DNA from 3 places in the Mesorhizobium sp. B2-4-1 genome. Region 2 is predicted to be linked to each of the others. Evidence: riboswitches for the same ligand, from Rfam matches in the RefSeq annotation. Region 2 holds a riboswitch; each other region holds the start of a gene.
What was found. Region 2 has a riboswitch for cobalamin ahead of FJ949_RS10000 (DUF1636 family protein). Riboswitches for the same ligand answer to the same signal wherever they lie in the genome.
Positions count from the first base shown of each region.

Region 1: linked by a shared signal. The riboswitch ahead of bluB (5,6-dimethylbenzimidazole synthase) and the one ahead of FJ949_RS10000 (DUF1636 family protein) in region 2 are both predicted to bind cobalamin.
Region 3: linked by a shared signal. The riboswitch ahead of FJ949_RS06435 (ABC transporter ATP-binding protein) and the one ahead of FJ949_RS10000 (DUF1636 family protein) in region 2 are both predicted to bind cobalamin.

Region 1 covers NZ_VFVN01000006.1:415,411-419,440, reverse strand. Annotated here, with positions in the region: gene FJ949_RS18470 (pirin family protein) at 1-245, opposite strand, end outside; gene FJ949_RS18465 (DUF2277 domain-containing protein) at 286-552, opposite strand; gene FJ949_RS18460 (exodeoxyribonuclease VII small subunit) at 651-902, opposite strand; gene FJ949_RS18455 (histone deacetylase family protein) at 906-1,832, opposite strand; cobalamin riboswitch at 1,954-2,134, shown strand; gene bluB (5,6-dimethylbenzimidazole synthase) at 2,183-2,935, shown strand; gene FJ949_RS18445 (TetR/AcrR family transcriptional regulator) at 2,979-3,584, opposite strand; gene FJ949_RS18440 (MFS transporter) at 3,705-4,030, shown strand, end outside.
Region 2 covers NZ_VFVN01000003.1:298,214-302,243, reverse strand. Annotated here, with positions in the region: gene FJ949_RS10015 (NADH-quinone oxidoreductase subunit B) at 1-124, opposite strand, end outside; gene FJ949_RS10010 (NADH-quinone oxidoreductase subunit A) at 115-480, opposite strand; gene FJ949_RS10005 (winged helix-turn-helix domain-containing protein) at 814-2,013, shown strand; cobalamin riboswitch at 2,043-2,247, shown strand; gene FJ949_RS10000 (DUF1636 family protein) at 2,285-2,731, shown strand; gene cobW (cobalamin biosynthesis protein CobW) at 2,734-3,786, shown strand; gene cobN (cobaltochelatase subunit CobN) at 3,803-4,030, shown strand, end outside.
Region 3 covers NZ_VFVN01000002.1:373,423-377,452, forward strand. Annotated here, with positions in the region: gene FJ949_RS06430 (ABC transporter substrate-binding protein) at 1-938, opposite strand, end outside; gene FJ949_RS06435 (ABC transporter ATP-binding protein) at 978-1,766, opposite strand; cobalamin riboswitch at 2,023-2,232, opposite strand; gene FJ949_RS06440 (LacI family DNA-binding transcriptional regulator) at 2,295-3,320, opposite strand; gene FJ949_RS06445 (Gfo/Idh/MocA family oxidoreductase) at 3,502-4,030, shown strand, end outside.

The DNA of each region.
Region 1 (4,030 bases), on a different contig from region 2:
GTGACCGTCGACAGGCCGATATGAGGATGCGGCCGGACGTCGAGCGCCTGACCGGCACGCAGGATGGCCGGGCCCATGCGGTCGAAGAAGATGAAGGGACCGACCAGCCGCCTTTTGGCAGTCGGCAAGGCGCGGCGAACCTGAAAACCGCCAATGTCCTTGGCGTTCGGAATGACCATCAATTCGATCTGGTCGCTGGCAAAGGCATCGCCGGCTTCAGGATCCTTCCCGGGAAAGAAGCTCATGAACTCTCCTTGTCAGCGGCCGATGGCTGCTTTGGCCAGATCAGGCAAAGCGGATCGCCGCCTTCGCCCGCAGCTTGGCCGCAACCTCCTCGCGATTGCGCGGATGCTGGTTGGTTTCAAGCGAATCGAGAAGCTCGCGCGCCGACGCCGCGATGGCCTCGACGGCATGGTCGAATGCGTGCTGGTTCTGCTTCGAAGGCCGCGTCGTTCCGCTCAGCTTGCGAACGAATTGAAGGGCTGCATCGCGCACCTCGTCGTTGGTCGCCGGCGGATCAAAATTGAACAGGGTCTTGATGTTTCTGCACATCGCTTCCGTATCTCCTCTTGTCCTGGAGCCGTTTCAATCGGGACGCGTTCTATCCTCAATCATGATCATGTCAAAAACCAGAGAGACGGCTGCGTGCCTCAATCCGCGTCCAGCGGCTCCGTCCCGACCGGCTTGCCGTCGCGGGACAGCCTGATCTTCTCCACCTTGTCCTCGGCCGCCTTCAGCAGCCGGTCGCAATGCACCTTCAGCGCCTCGCCGCGCTCGTAGATCCTAATGGACTGGTCGAGCGGCACATCGCCACGCTCCAGATCATCGACGATCTTCTCCAGCGCGTCGAGAGCCTGTTCGAAGCTCATCGCCTTGACGTCTTCGTTGGTTTCACCAGCCATCATTCATCCTTTCATCAGTCGCCCGACATGGGCGGCGACCGAAAATGCCAATCCTTGCAGATCGTAGCCGCCCTCGAGCAGGCTGACGAGCCGGTTGCCGCTGTGGCGCGCCGCGCGCTGCATGAGTTGGCCGGTCGCCCAGTCGAAATCATCCTCGGTCAGGTTGATCTCGGCCAGCGGGTCGCGATGATGCGCATCGAAGCCGGCCGAAATAATGATCAGGTCGGGTGCAAAATTGTCGAGCGAGGGCAGCACGCGCGACAGGAAGGCATCGCGGAACGCCTCGCTGCCGGTCTGCGGCGCAAGCGGCGCGTTGACGATGTTGCCGGCGCCGGTTTCGTTCTTTGCTCCGGTGCCGGGGTAGAGCGGCATCTGGTGCGTCGAGCAATAAAGCACGGACGGATCGTCCCAGAAAACATCCTGCGTGCCGTTGCCGTGATGCACGTCCCAGTCGACGATGGCGACACGTTCGATATCGTGTTTGCGCTGTGCATAACGTGCGGCGATGGCCGCCGTGTTGAACAGGCAGAAGCCCATCGCGGTCGCTTTCTCGGCATGATGGCCGGGCGGCCGGGCGGCGACGAAAACGTTGTCTGCCCTGCCGGCAAAGACGTCGTCGACGGCGGCGTTGGCGGCTCCGATCGCGGTGATCGCCGCCTGCCAGCTCTTCGGGCTGGCCGTTGTGTCGGCATCGATGCGGGCGATGCCCGTCTCGGGAATGGCGGCGCGTACCCGCTCGACGAAATCCTCGGGATGCGCGTAGAGAATGGTGACCTCATCGCCTTGTGGCGCCTCGAGGCGGTCGAGCGCGGCAAAAGCCTCGTCGTCGAGCACGCGCTCAATGGCGCGCAAGCGGTCCGGCCGCTCCGGATGGCCGGGTGGCGTGATGTGCTCGAGGAAGATCGGATGGGTGTAGAGACGAGTGGCCATGCTCCCTATCTAGTGCCCCGGCGCGGCGATGGCCATGCATTGCGGCCTGATGGCTGGGGAAAATCGCGCCTGCGTCCATTCGCGTCGCCGCGGGGATTGGCGGCGCAGGGGCTTCGTCGTAAAGTCCCGGCCACTGCCTGGTGCCCGCCGCGAGCGGGAGAATCGGGAACACGGTTTGATACCGTGGCGTGCCCAACGCTGTAAGGGGGACCGCGCCGGTAAATGCCACTGTCGATGACGGGAAGGCGCCGGATGCGGGTTGATCCCGAGCCAGAAGACCGGCCTGGCAGGCATCGTCATCCGCATGGTCAGGCGGACGGCAGTTGATTGCAATCGCAAGGGGACAAGCGATGCCGGACAATATGACCATCCCCGTGGGTGACGGATTCGACCAGATGGCGCGCGATGCGGTCTACCGCGCCATGTTCACGCGGCGCGATGTCCGCAGCCATTTTACATCAGAGGCCGTAGACGACGAGGTCTTGGCGCGGCTGCTGCTTGCCGCCCATCACGCGCCATCGGTCGGCTTCATGCAGCCATGGAATTTCATCGTCATTCGTGGCACCGAACGACGGGAACAGGTGCGCGACCTGTTCCTCGCGGCGCGCGAGCAGGAATTGCCGGCGATCGAGGAAGAGCGGCGGGCGCTCTACCGCAAGCTCAAGCTGGAAGGCATCTGCGAAAGCGCGCTCAATATCTGTATCACCTGCGACCGCCGACGCTCACAGGGTTCGCCGCTGGGACGCTGGCACAATCCCGAGATGGATCTCTACAGCACGGTCTGCGCGGTGCAGAATTTCTGGCTGGCGGCGCGCGCCGAAGGCGTCGGCGTCGGCTGGGTCAGCATTATCGAGGCGCAGGCGTTGAAAGGCCTTCTGTCGATTCCCGAGCATGTGACGCCGGTGGCCTATCTCTGTGTCGGCCGTGTCTCGGAGTTCGCGCCGAAACCGGACCTCGAAACACATGGCTGGGGGCGGCGGCTGCCGCTGCCCGAGCTGATCATGAGCGAGACGTTTTGCGGACAGGGCGAAGTTCCGCTCAAATCAACGATCGCACGCCTCAAGGCGGCAACATGCGAAAAGTCTGACAAACTCTTGATTTGATTGCCGATACGGCATGCCCAGAGCTGCCGGCGGCCTGCCGTCGTCAGGCGGCTCCGGCATCCTTCCTCAACAATCCTTCGAGCAGTTGCTTGAATGCCGCCACCACGGTCTTCGACGTCGCTTCCGGGTCGTTCGAATTGGCGATCCGCTGCGCCGCCTGGCTGCTCGCCCCGTTGATCAGCCGTGCCGCGGTCTCGGGGTCTACGCCCGGGACAACCACCCCGTCGCCCTGCAGCGTCGTCAGGTGATCGGTCATCGACGCGACGCAGGCATTGGCGTTCGGCCATTGCGCGGGATCCCCCAGCACGGCCGGACCGTCCCGAAACATGATGCGCTGGATTTCCGGCTCCAGCGCCATTTCGATGTAGCTCGTGCATTCGTCGACGAAGCTTTGCCAGCGGGTCGGTGCTTTCGCTGCAACCTCATTCACTCGTGCCGCCATCTCGGCGTCTATCTCGGCGATAACCGCCTGCAAAAGCCCCTTCTTGTCCCCGAAATGATGATAGAGCGCACCGCGCGTCAGCCCGGCCGATGCGGTGAAATCATCCATCGATGCCTCGGCATAACCAATCGTTCCGAACGCATGCCGGGCCGCGGCAATCAATTTGGCGCGCGTTTCGGCGATCATTTCCCTGCGGGGCTTGTGCATCTCTTCTGGCCTTATCCACATACGTCACGTATGCCAATTGACATACGCGACGTATGATCTATTTAGTATTCATACGCGTCGTATGTAATTTCCGAATCGCCTTTTGTCGAGGAACGGACCATGCAGAACCCCTATTCCGAGATCTTTCGAGCCCCTGGCGCCAAGGGCTTTGCCGCTGCAGGCTTCATGGCGCGCCTGCCGATCGCCATGGCGCCGATCGGCATCGTGGCGATGCTGTCGCAGACGCGTGGCGAATACTGGCTGGCGGGTGCCGTCTCGGCGACATTCGCGCTGGCCAACGCTTTCCTGGCGCCGCAGATCTCCAGGCTGGTCGACCGCCTCGGCCAGACATGGATCGTCGTGCCCACCACCATCATCTCCGTGCTGGCATTCCTGCTGCTGATTGCGTCGGCCAACCAGGATTGGCCGGTATGGACATCGTTCGT
Region 2 (4,030 bases):
CGAGTTCGTTGTTGATTTCGAGGAAGAACGGATCATCGGACCCAACCGGCCTGCCGGTATTGGGATCGATCAGACCCTTGGGCTTCGGCGCGACGAGCGTGCCGGAACTGTCGCTCAATCCCATTCGAGCGCTCCTTTTTTCCATTCATAGGCAAAGCCGATGGTCAGCACCGCCAAAAACACCATCATCGACCAGAAACCGAGCATGCCGATTTTCGAGAACGACACCGCCCACGGAAACAGGAAGGCCACTTCCAGGTCGAAGATGATGAACAGGATCGACACCAGGTAGAAGCGGATGTCGAACTTCATACGGGCGTCATCGAACGAGTTGAACCCGCATTCGTAGGCGGAAAGCTTTTCCGGGTCGGGATTGCGGTAGGCCACCAGGAACGGCGCCACGATAAGCGCGACGCCGACAGCCGCCGCCACTGCGATAAACAGGACGATGGGCAGGTACGAACTGAGAAGTGCGTTCATGCTGCGGCTTTCCGTTGGCGCCAATCCATTTTGATTACAGCACCAGACCCCATTTCGGAAGCGTGACAGTTTAACCGCTGAACCGTTTTAAGGGGCCTTTGCTGCAACGCGGCGAGGGTTAGCGCAGCGCTTCCGGCGAAGCAAGTCAAACCTTGTTCAAAACACTGGCCTGGACGGCATAAGGGAAGAAACTGGTCCGATCCGCTCCTGTCTGATTTCCTTCGCTTTTTACTCCACTTTTCTCTCCTGACAGAGTTGCCGCCAAAACCCTGCTAGCATGGCCGGAATCAACTGTCCGAACGACGCTCAACAAGCCATCAGAGTCGCATCCGAATGAAGGAAAAGATCTCGCTTGCCACGGCCCGGCGTATCGCGCTCGCCGCCCAAGGGTTCACTGATCCCCGCCCCGCCGGCACGCCCGACCGACGCCACTTCGCCCGCGTGCTCTCGCGTACCGGCCTGCTGCAGATCGATTCCGTCAGCGCGGTGGTGCGCGCTCATTACATGCCGCTCTATTCGCGCCTTGGTCCCTACCCGTTCGCCTTGCTCGACAACGCCGCCGTCACGCGCAAGCGCACGGTTTTCGAATACTGGGCGCACGAGGCTTCCTTCCTGCCGGTCGAGACCTATCCGTTGATGCGTTGGCGCATGCAGCGCGCCGAGCGTGGCGATGAAATGTATCTGGGCCTGGCCAAATGGGGCCGTGAGCACGCCGCCTATATAGAAGAGATCTACCGCGAGGTCGCGGAGCGCGGCCCGATCGCCGCTTCCGCGCTCGAAGGCCAGAAAGGATCCGGCGGCTGGTGGGGCTGGAGCCACGCCAAGCATGCCTTCGAATGGCTGTTCTGGGCAGGACGCATCACCACCGCGCACCGCCGTGGCTTCGAACGCTTCTACGATCTGCCCGAGCGCGTGCTGCCGCAGGCGATCCTCGATCTGCCGGTGCCGTCAGCCGAGGACGCGCATCGGGAATTGCTGCGGATATCCGCCCGCGCTCATGGCGTCGCGACAGCAAGCGACCTGCGCGACTATTTCCGCCTGTCGCCGGCCGACATGAAGGGCCGGCTGGAGGAGCTGGTTGAAACAGGCGAGCTGGTGCCGGTGCGTGTCGAGGGCTGGAACAAACCGGCTTACCTCCATAAGGAGGCCCGTATTCCACGAAAAATCGAGGCCCGCGCCTTGCTGGCGCCGTTCGATCCGGTCGTTTTCGAGCGCTCGCGCACGGAGCGGCTGTTCGATTTCCACTACCGCATAGAAATCTACACCCCTGCCGAAAAACGGCAATACGGCTATTACGTCCTGCCGTTCCTGCTCGGCGACAGGATCGTGGCGCGCGTCGACCTCAAGGCCGACCGGCCGGCCAGCGTGCTACGCGTCCACGCGGCCTATGCCGAGCCCGGCGCGCCGCCTGAAACCGCCGCGCAACTCTTCCAGGAATTGACGCAGATGCAGGGCTGGCTCGGCCTCGAACGGATCGAGGTTACGCCCGCCGGCGACCTTGGGCAGCCGCTCGCCGACATTGCCGTGTCGTAGACGCGCGTTGACACCGCCGCCTGCAAGAGCCTAAATCCATTCCAGACGGTCTCCTCTCGGCAAAGGGAGGAGCCAAGAGGGAATGCGGTGCGAAATCTCGATTTCAAATCCGCGGCTGTCCCCGCAACTGTAAGCGACGAGCCAAGGCCGAAAACCACTGGGACGGTCCCGGGAAGGCGGCACGAAGGCGATGACCCGCGAGCCAGGAGACCTGCCGTCTGAGACATAAGAATCCGATCGCCCGGCGGGTTTTCCGGGCAAGGAGCCCGATTTGGAACGCGACAGCAGTTTCCCGGCTGAAACAGCGGACATTTTGTCTGGCGATAGCGACTTGTCTGGCGATAGCGACGCCTTGGCCGGCGTCACTGTCATCATCTGCGCTTCCTGCCGCGACGAGACCGGTTCCGATGCCCATCCCCGCGCCGGCGAAGTTTTGGCTCAAGATACGCGCCAAGCCGCAACGGCCGACAATGTCCGTGTCCGCACCGTCGAATGCCTCGGCAACTGCAAGCGCCGTCTCAGTGCCGCGATTCTTCGCGACGGCTGCTGGAGTTATGTCTTCGGCGACCTGAACATCGCCAGCGGCGCCGATCTCGTCACCGGCGCGAAACTCTTCGCCGCTTCGACCAACGGCCTCATTCCGTGGCGCGGCCGTCCGGATTCCCTCAAGCGCGGCCTCGTCGCCCGCATTCCTCCCCTCGACATGCTGAAGGACTGATCATGACCGCCGCAGTTTCCGCCGCCACTCTCTCCCGCGTCCCCTGTACCGTCGTCACCGGCTTCCTGGGTGCCGGCAAGACCACGCTGGTCCGCCATCTCCTGGAAAACGCGGGCGGCAAGCGTATCGCCATCATCGTCAACGAATTCGGCGACATCGGCATCGACGGCGAGATACTCAAGGGCTGCGGCATCGACACCTGCCCGGAGGAAAACATCGTCGAACTGGCCAATGGCTGCATCTGCTGCACCGTCGCCGACGATTTCGTCCCGGCGCTCGACCAGATCCTGTCGCTGACGCCGAAAGTCGACCACATCCTGATCGAAACCTCAGGTTTGGCTCTGCCCAAGCCGCTGGTCCAGGCCTTCCAGTGGCCGACGGTGAAGAGCCGGGTGACAGTCGACGGCGTGATCGCCGTGGTCGACGGTCCGGCACTCGCCGAGGGGCGCGTCGCCAACGACATGGACGCCCTGCAGGCGCAACGCGCGCAGGACCAGACACTGGACCATGACGACCCCGTCGAGGAGGTGTTCGAGGACCAGATCGCCTGCGCCGACCTCATCATCCTGTCGAAGAGCGACCTGATGGATGCCGCAGGTTCGGCTCGCGCCAACGCCATCATTGGCGAACACTCCGCCCGCGCCGTGAAGGTCGTGCCGACGGCTCATGGCAAGGTCGATCCGTCCGTGCTGCTCGGGCTAGGCCTCGCCGTCGAGGACGACATCGAGAACCGCAAGTCCCATCATGACGGCGCCTTCGACCACGAGCACGACGACTTCGATACGTTCATCGTCGACATCCCCTCGATCGCCAACCCGGACGACCTGGCAAAGCGCGTCGCCACCGCCGCCGAACAGGAGAACGTGCTGCGGGTGAAAGGCTTCGTCGAGGTCGGCGGCAAGCCGATGCGGCTTTTGCTCCAGGCCGTTGGTCCGCGCGTCAATCATTACTACGACCGCGCCTGGACGGCTGACGACGACCGCCGCTCGCGCCTGGTCGTCATCGGCCTCAAGGGGCTGAACCGCCCGGCGATCGAGCATATCCTCGCCGGCTGAGGCAACACCGACCGCGATGCACATCCTCACCACCACATCCGCCTCGCTCGACGATCTCGCCGAGCCGGTCGATCTGCGGCAGACGCCGGCGGAGATGGTGGCGCTGTCCTTCACGGACAGCGACCTGGCCGGACTGGCAGCGGCTTGGAAAGGCGACGCCGATCGGCTGCCCACGATGCGGCTGGCCGCGCTGCGCGACCTGCGCCACCCCATGTCCGTCGACCTCTGGATCGACAGCGTCGCC
Region 3 (4,030 bases), on a different contig from region 2:
TCCGGATGCATCGCCCTGGCGATCTTGCCGATCGCTTCGATGTTGGCCGGTCCGGGTGTCAGTTCGGCATAGCGAAGCGCCACGAAGCGTTCGTTCTTGACCGCGTCTATCTCCTTCATTGCCGGATGCGCTTTCAGGAAATCGAGCAGCTTCCGGTAGCCGCCGCCATCCTGATAGTCGAGCAGGATGAGGAATTGCGGATTGCGCGAGGCCACCGTCTCCCAATCCGTGTTGCCCCAGCTGGTGTCCATGTCGGCCATGATGTTGTCGCCGCCGGCCGCGGAAATCATGGCGTTGGGAATGGCGAACTTGCCTGATGTGAACGGCTTGTCCTCGCCGGAATCATAGAGGAAGACGCGCGTTCCCCTGCGGTCGCCGACCTTTGCGGCGATTTCGGCGAGCTGCGCCTTCCAGCCGGAGACGAGCTTATCCGCTTCGGCCTCCTTGCCGAAGATCTTGCCCAGCTTCTCGACATCGCCATAGAGCAGGTCCATCGAAGCGGCAGGCCGGTTCTTGTCGAGATGGACGCAGCTTTCCGTCAGCACCAGGGTCTTGATGCCGTGTGGCGCCAGCGTATCGGGCGTCACCTCGCCGCCCGGCTTCATGCCGTAATACCAGCCGGCGAAGAAGAAGTCGGGCTCGACAGCGACCAGGTTTTCCAGCGTCGGATATTTGGGCGCCAGTTCCGGGATCGAGCCTTGCTCGGCCTTGAATTCGGGGCCGACCTTGTACCATCCGGTGATGCCGGTCAGGCCGACGATCGACGGCTGCAGCTTCAGGGCGAAGGCCATCTCGGCCATGTTGAGATCGTGAATGACAGCGCGCTTTGGAGGCGCGTCGAAGGTCAGCGACTTGCCGCAGCTGTCGACCGTCACCGGAAAGGCGAAGGCCGTAGAGGCCAGCAGGGAGAAGGCAAGAGATACGGCAAGGCGTTTCACGGATGTTGCTCCTTCGTTGCACGGGAATTGGATCTGCGCTCACGAAGATGGCGCGGCACGGTTCGGAACCTCGAACACCGTCAGCTCGCGGTCCTCCGTCGGGTGGCGCAACCTAAAGACGTCGACACCGAAGATCTCGCGGATCAGCTGCTGAGTGAGTGCTTCGCGTGGCGGCGCCAGCACATGCAACCGGCCATGGCCCATCACCGCGACCCTGGTGGCGAAAGGCGTCACCAGCGCCAGATCGTGCAGCACCGCGATCACGGTCATGCCGAGGCCTGCAACCAGTTCGAGCAACTCGCTGCGCGCCCGCGGGTCGAGATGGTTGGTCGGCTCGTCGAGGAACAGGATCTTCGGCTCCTGTGCGATGGCGCGGGCAAGCTGGGCGCGCTGGCGCTCGCCGCCCGACAGCGAGCCGATGGTGCGGCCAAGCAGCGGCAACAGCCCGGTCCGGCGCAGCGCCTCGACGACAATGTCGCGTTCCTCGCTCCTGTGCCTGCGGCCGGTATGCGGAACCCGGCCGAGCTCGACATAATCGATCACCGCCAGCCGTGGATCCGGTTGATCGGTCTGGCCGACGACGGCGATGTGCAGCGCCCGCTCGGCGGTCGAAATCCTGTCCAGCAGGCGCCCGGTGAGCTTCACTTCGCCCGAACTCGGCCGCAGCATGCCCGACAGCATGCGCAGCAATGTCGTCTTGCCGGCGCCGTTGGGACCGATGATGGCGAGACGGTCGCCCGCCGCCACCGAAAGGCTGACCGGATGCACCAGATGCAGGCCATCCGCCGCCGCGGCCAGGTCGCGGGCCTCGAGAAGCGGCGCGGTCATGGGCAATTCCTTGCAGGGCCTGCCGGAATACGGGCCAGCGTCTTGCTTGCCAATCCTGCCGGACGCTGGCCTGAATTCACCTCGGTGGCGATATCGCGGCAAAGCGTGCACACGATGATGCGATGCATGGGAATGCAGTGAATGCGATCGATGGAGCCGTCCAACTTCCGTCACTTTCAAAAATGGCGACGGAAGGAAGCTGGCTTGAACCGGTCGACAAGACCGAACCCCGCGTCTCCTCCCGGCACACCCCGTCCGGTCAACCCATGCAGATGGCAGGTCTCCTGGCTCGCGGGTCGTTGCGCCATCCTGCCTTCCCAGCCTTGCCGGCCAGTGGCTTCTCGGATTTTGCTCGCCGCTTACAGTTGCGGGGGCAGCCATGGCTTCGACCCGAAAATCGGGCCTCACCATGTTCCCTTTTCACCCCTCGCCTTGCGGCGCGGGGACCATCACGAGTCGCAGCCTAGGATGCAGGCAGCGTCGAGGCAAGGTCGATGCATGTTCTGTTATAACGATACAAACGTGTGGTCAATCACTATCGCGCGCCACCAGTTCCAGCGGCCAGACCTCGCGAATGATCTCTGGCCCTTTCGCGCCGGCGAAAGCCGGGAGCGAGGCGAGCAGGATTTCGCCGAGCCGCCGCCCCATCGGGTCAAGGCTCGGACGAAAGCCGGTCAGCGCCGGCGAGAAATAACGGCAGAGCGGCGTGTCGACGATGACGATCACCGCGACATCCTGCCCGGGCTTGATCCCCATTTCGGCGAGCGCTTTGCAGCCGCCGAGCGCCATCGAGTCGTTGTTGAAGATAATCGCGGTCGGCGGATCCTTCGACCGCATGACTTGCGGTGTCACCGCGTAGCCACCGGCTTCGTTGATAAAACCGTCCACAATCAGGCCGGGATCGACTTCGATGCCGTGCCGCCGCAGCGCCTTGCAATAACCCTCCAGAAACAGATAACCGAAATTCAGGTCAAGCGACGGCCGGATGGCGGCGATGCGGCGGTGGCCACGCGCAACCAGCCGGTCGACCGCATCGGCGCCCGCCTTCTCGAAATCCAGATCCAGAGAGGGATAGCTGTCGTCGCCGGACCGGCTTCGGCCGAGCGTCGCGAAGGGAAAGCCGGCCTTGCTCAGATAGTCGATGCGATCGTCCTCGCGCCGCGTCCAGGCCAGTACGACGGCATCGGCACGACGCGTCTCGACGACGCGGCGCAGCCGCTCCTGTTGATAATCCGCCGGCGCGCCCATGACGATGATCAGGTCCAGCCCGCACTCGGCCAATGTCGCTTGCAGTCCGGTGAGGAACGGAATGAAGAACGGCTCGCCATACTGCTGGTCGCCCGGATGCGGCTGCAGCATGAAAGCCACGGCATGGGTGGTGCCGCGGCGTAGGTTCCTGCCCGAGTGGTTCGGTGAATAATTGAGCTTCCGGGCCGCCTCGAGCACGCGCTGGCGTGTCTCGGCGTTCACGTCGGCGCGCCCGTTAAGCGCGCGCGAGACTGTACCGATCGAAATGTTCAGGTGCCGCGCAAGATCGTGAATGCTGGACGCCAAGACCTCCCCCTCCTGCTTCTGGCTAGCACCAGCCGGTCGTGCGGCCAAGGCGTTTCAGAGCCGACGGTACAAATCCGATTGACAATATATGCCATCGGGTGTGTCATCGTAAACGTTTACGGAAGTCATTTACGGACTGCCGTGGGTGCCAGCCAGGAGGGGTTGGCCGGAGGAGCGCTGGATGATGCACGTCGTCCTGGTCGGGTGCGGAGCCATGAGCAAAACCTGGCTCGAGGCCATCAGCCAATCCCCTGCCGTCAAGATCGTCGGTCTCGTCGACCTCGACGCCGACAGGGCGCGCCAGCGGGCACGCGAATACGACCTCGCCGGGGTCGCGATCGGGACCGATCTCGACGTCGTTCTCTCCCAGACCAGACCCGATGCGGTGTTCGACGTGGTCGTGCCTGCCGCCCGTCGCGCCGTGGCGAATTCGGCCTTTGCCCATGGCTGTCATCTGTTGACGGAAAAGCCGCTGGCCGACAGCCCGGACAATGCGCGCGCCATCATCGACGATGCGCGGCGCGCCCGGCGCATCCATGCCGTGGTGCAGAACCGCCGCTACGTCGCCAACGTCCGGCGCATCCGGCGCTTCCTCGGCTCCGGCGCCATCGGCGCTGCGACCAGCATCCATGCCGATTTTTTCATTGCGCCGCATTTCGGCGGTTTCCGCGAAGGCATGCGCCATGTGCTGCTGCTCGACATGGCGATCC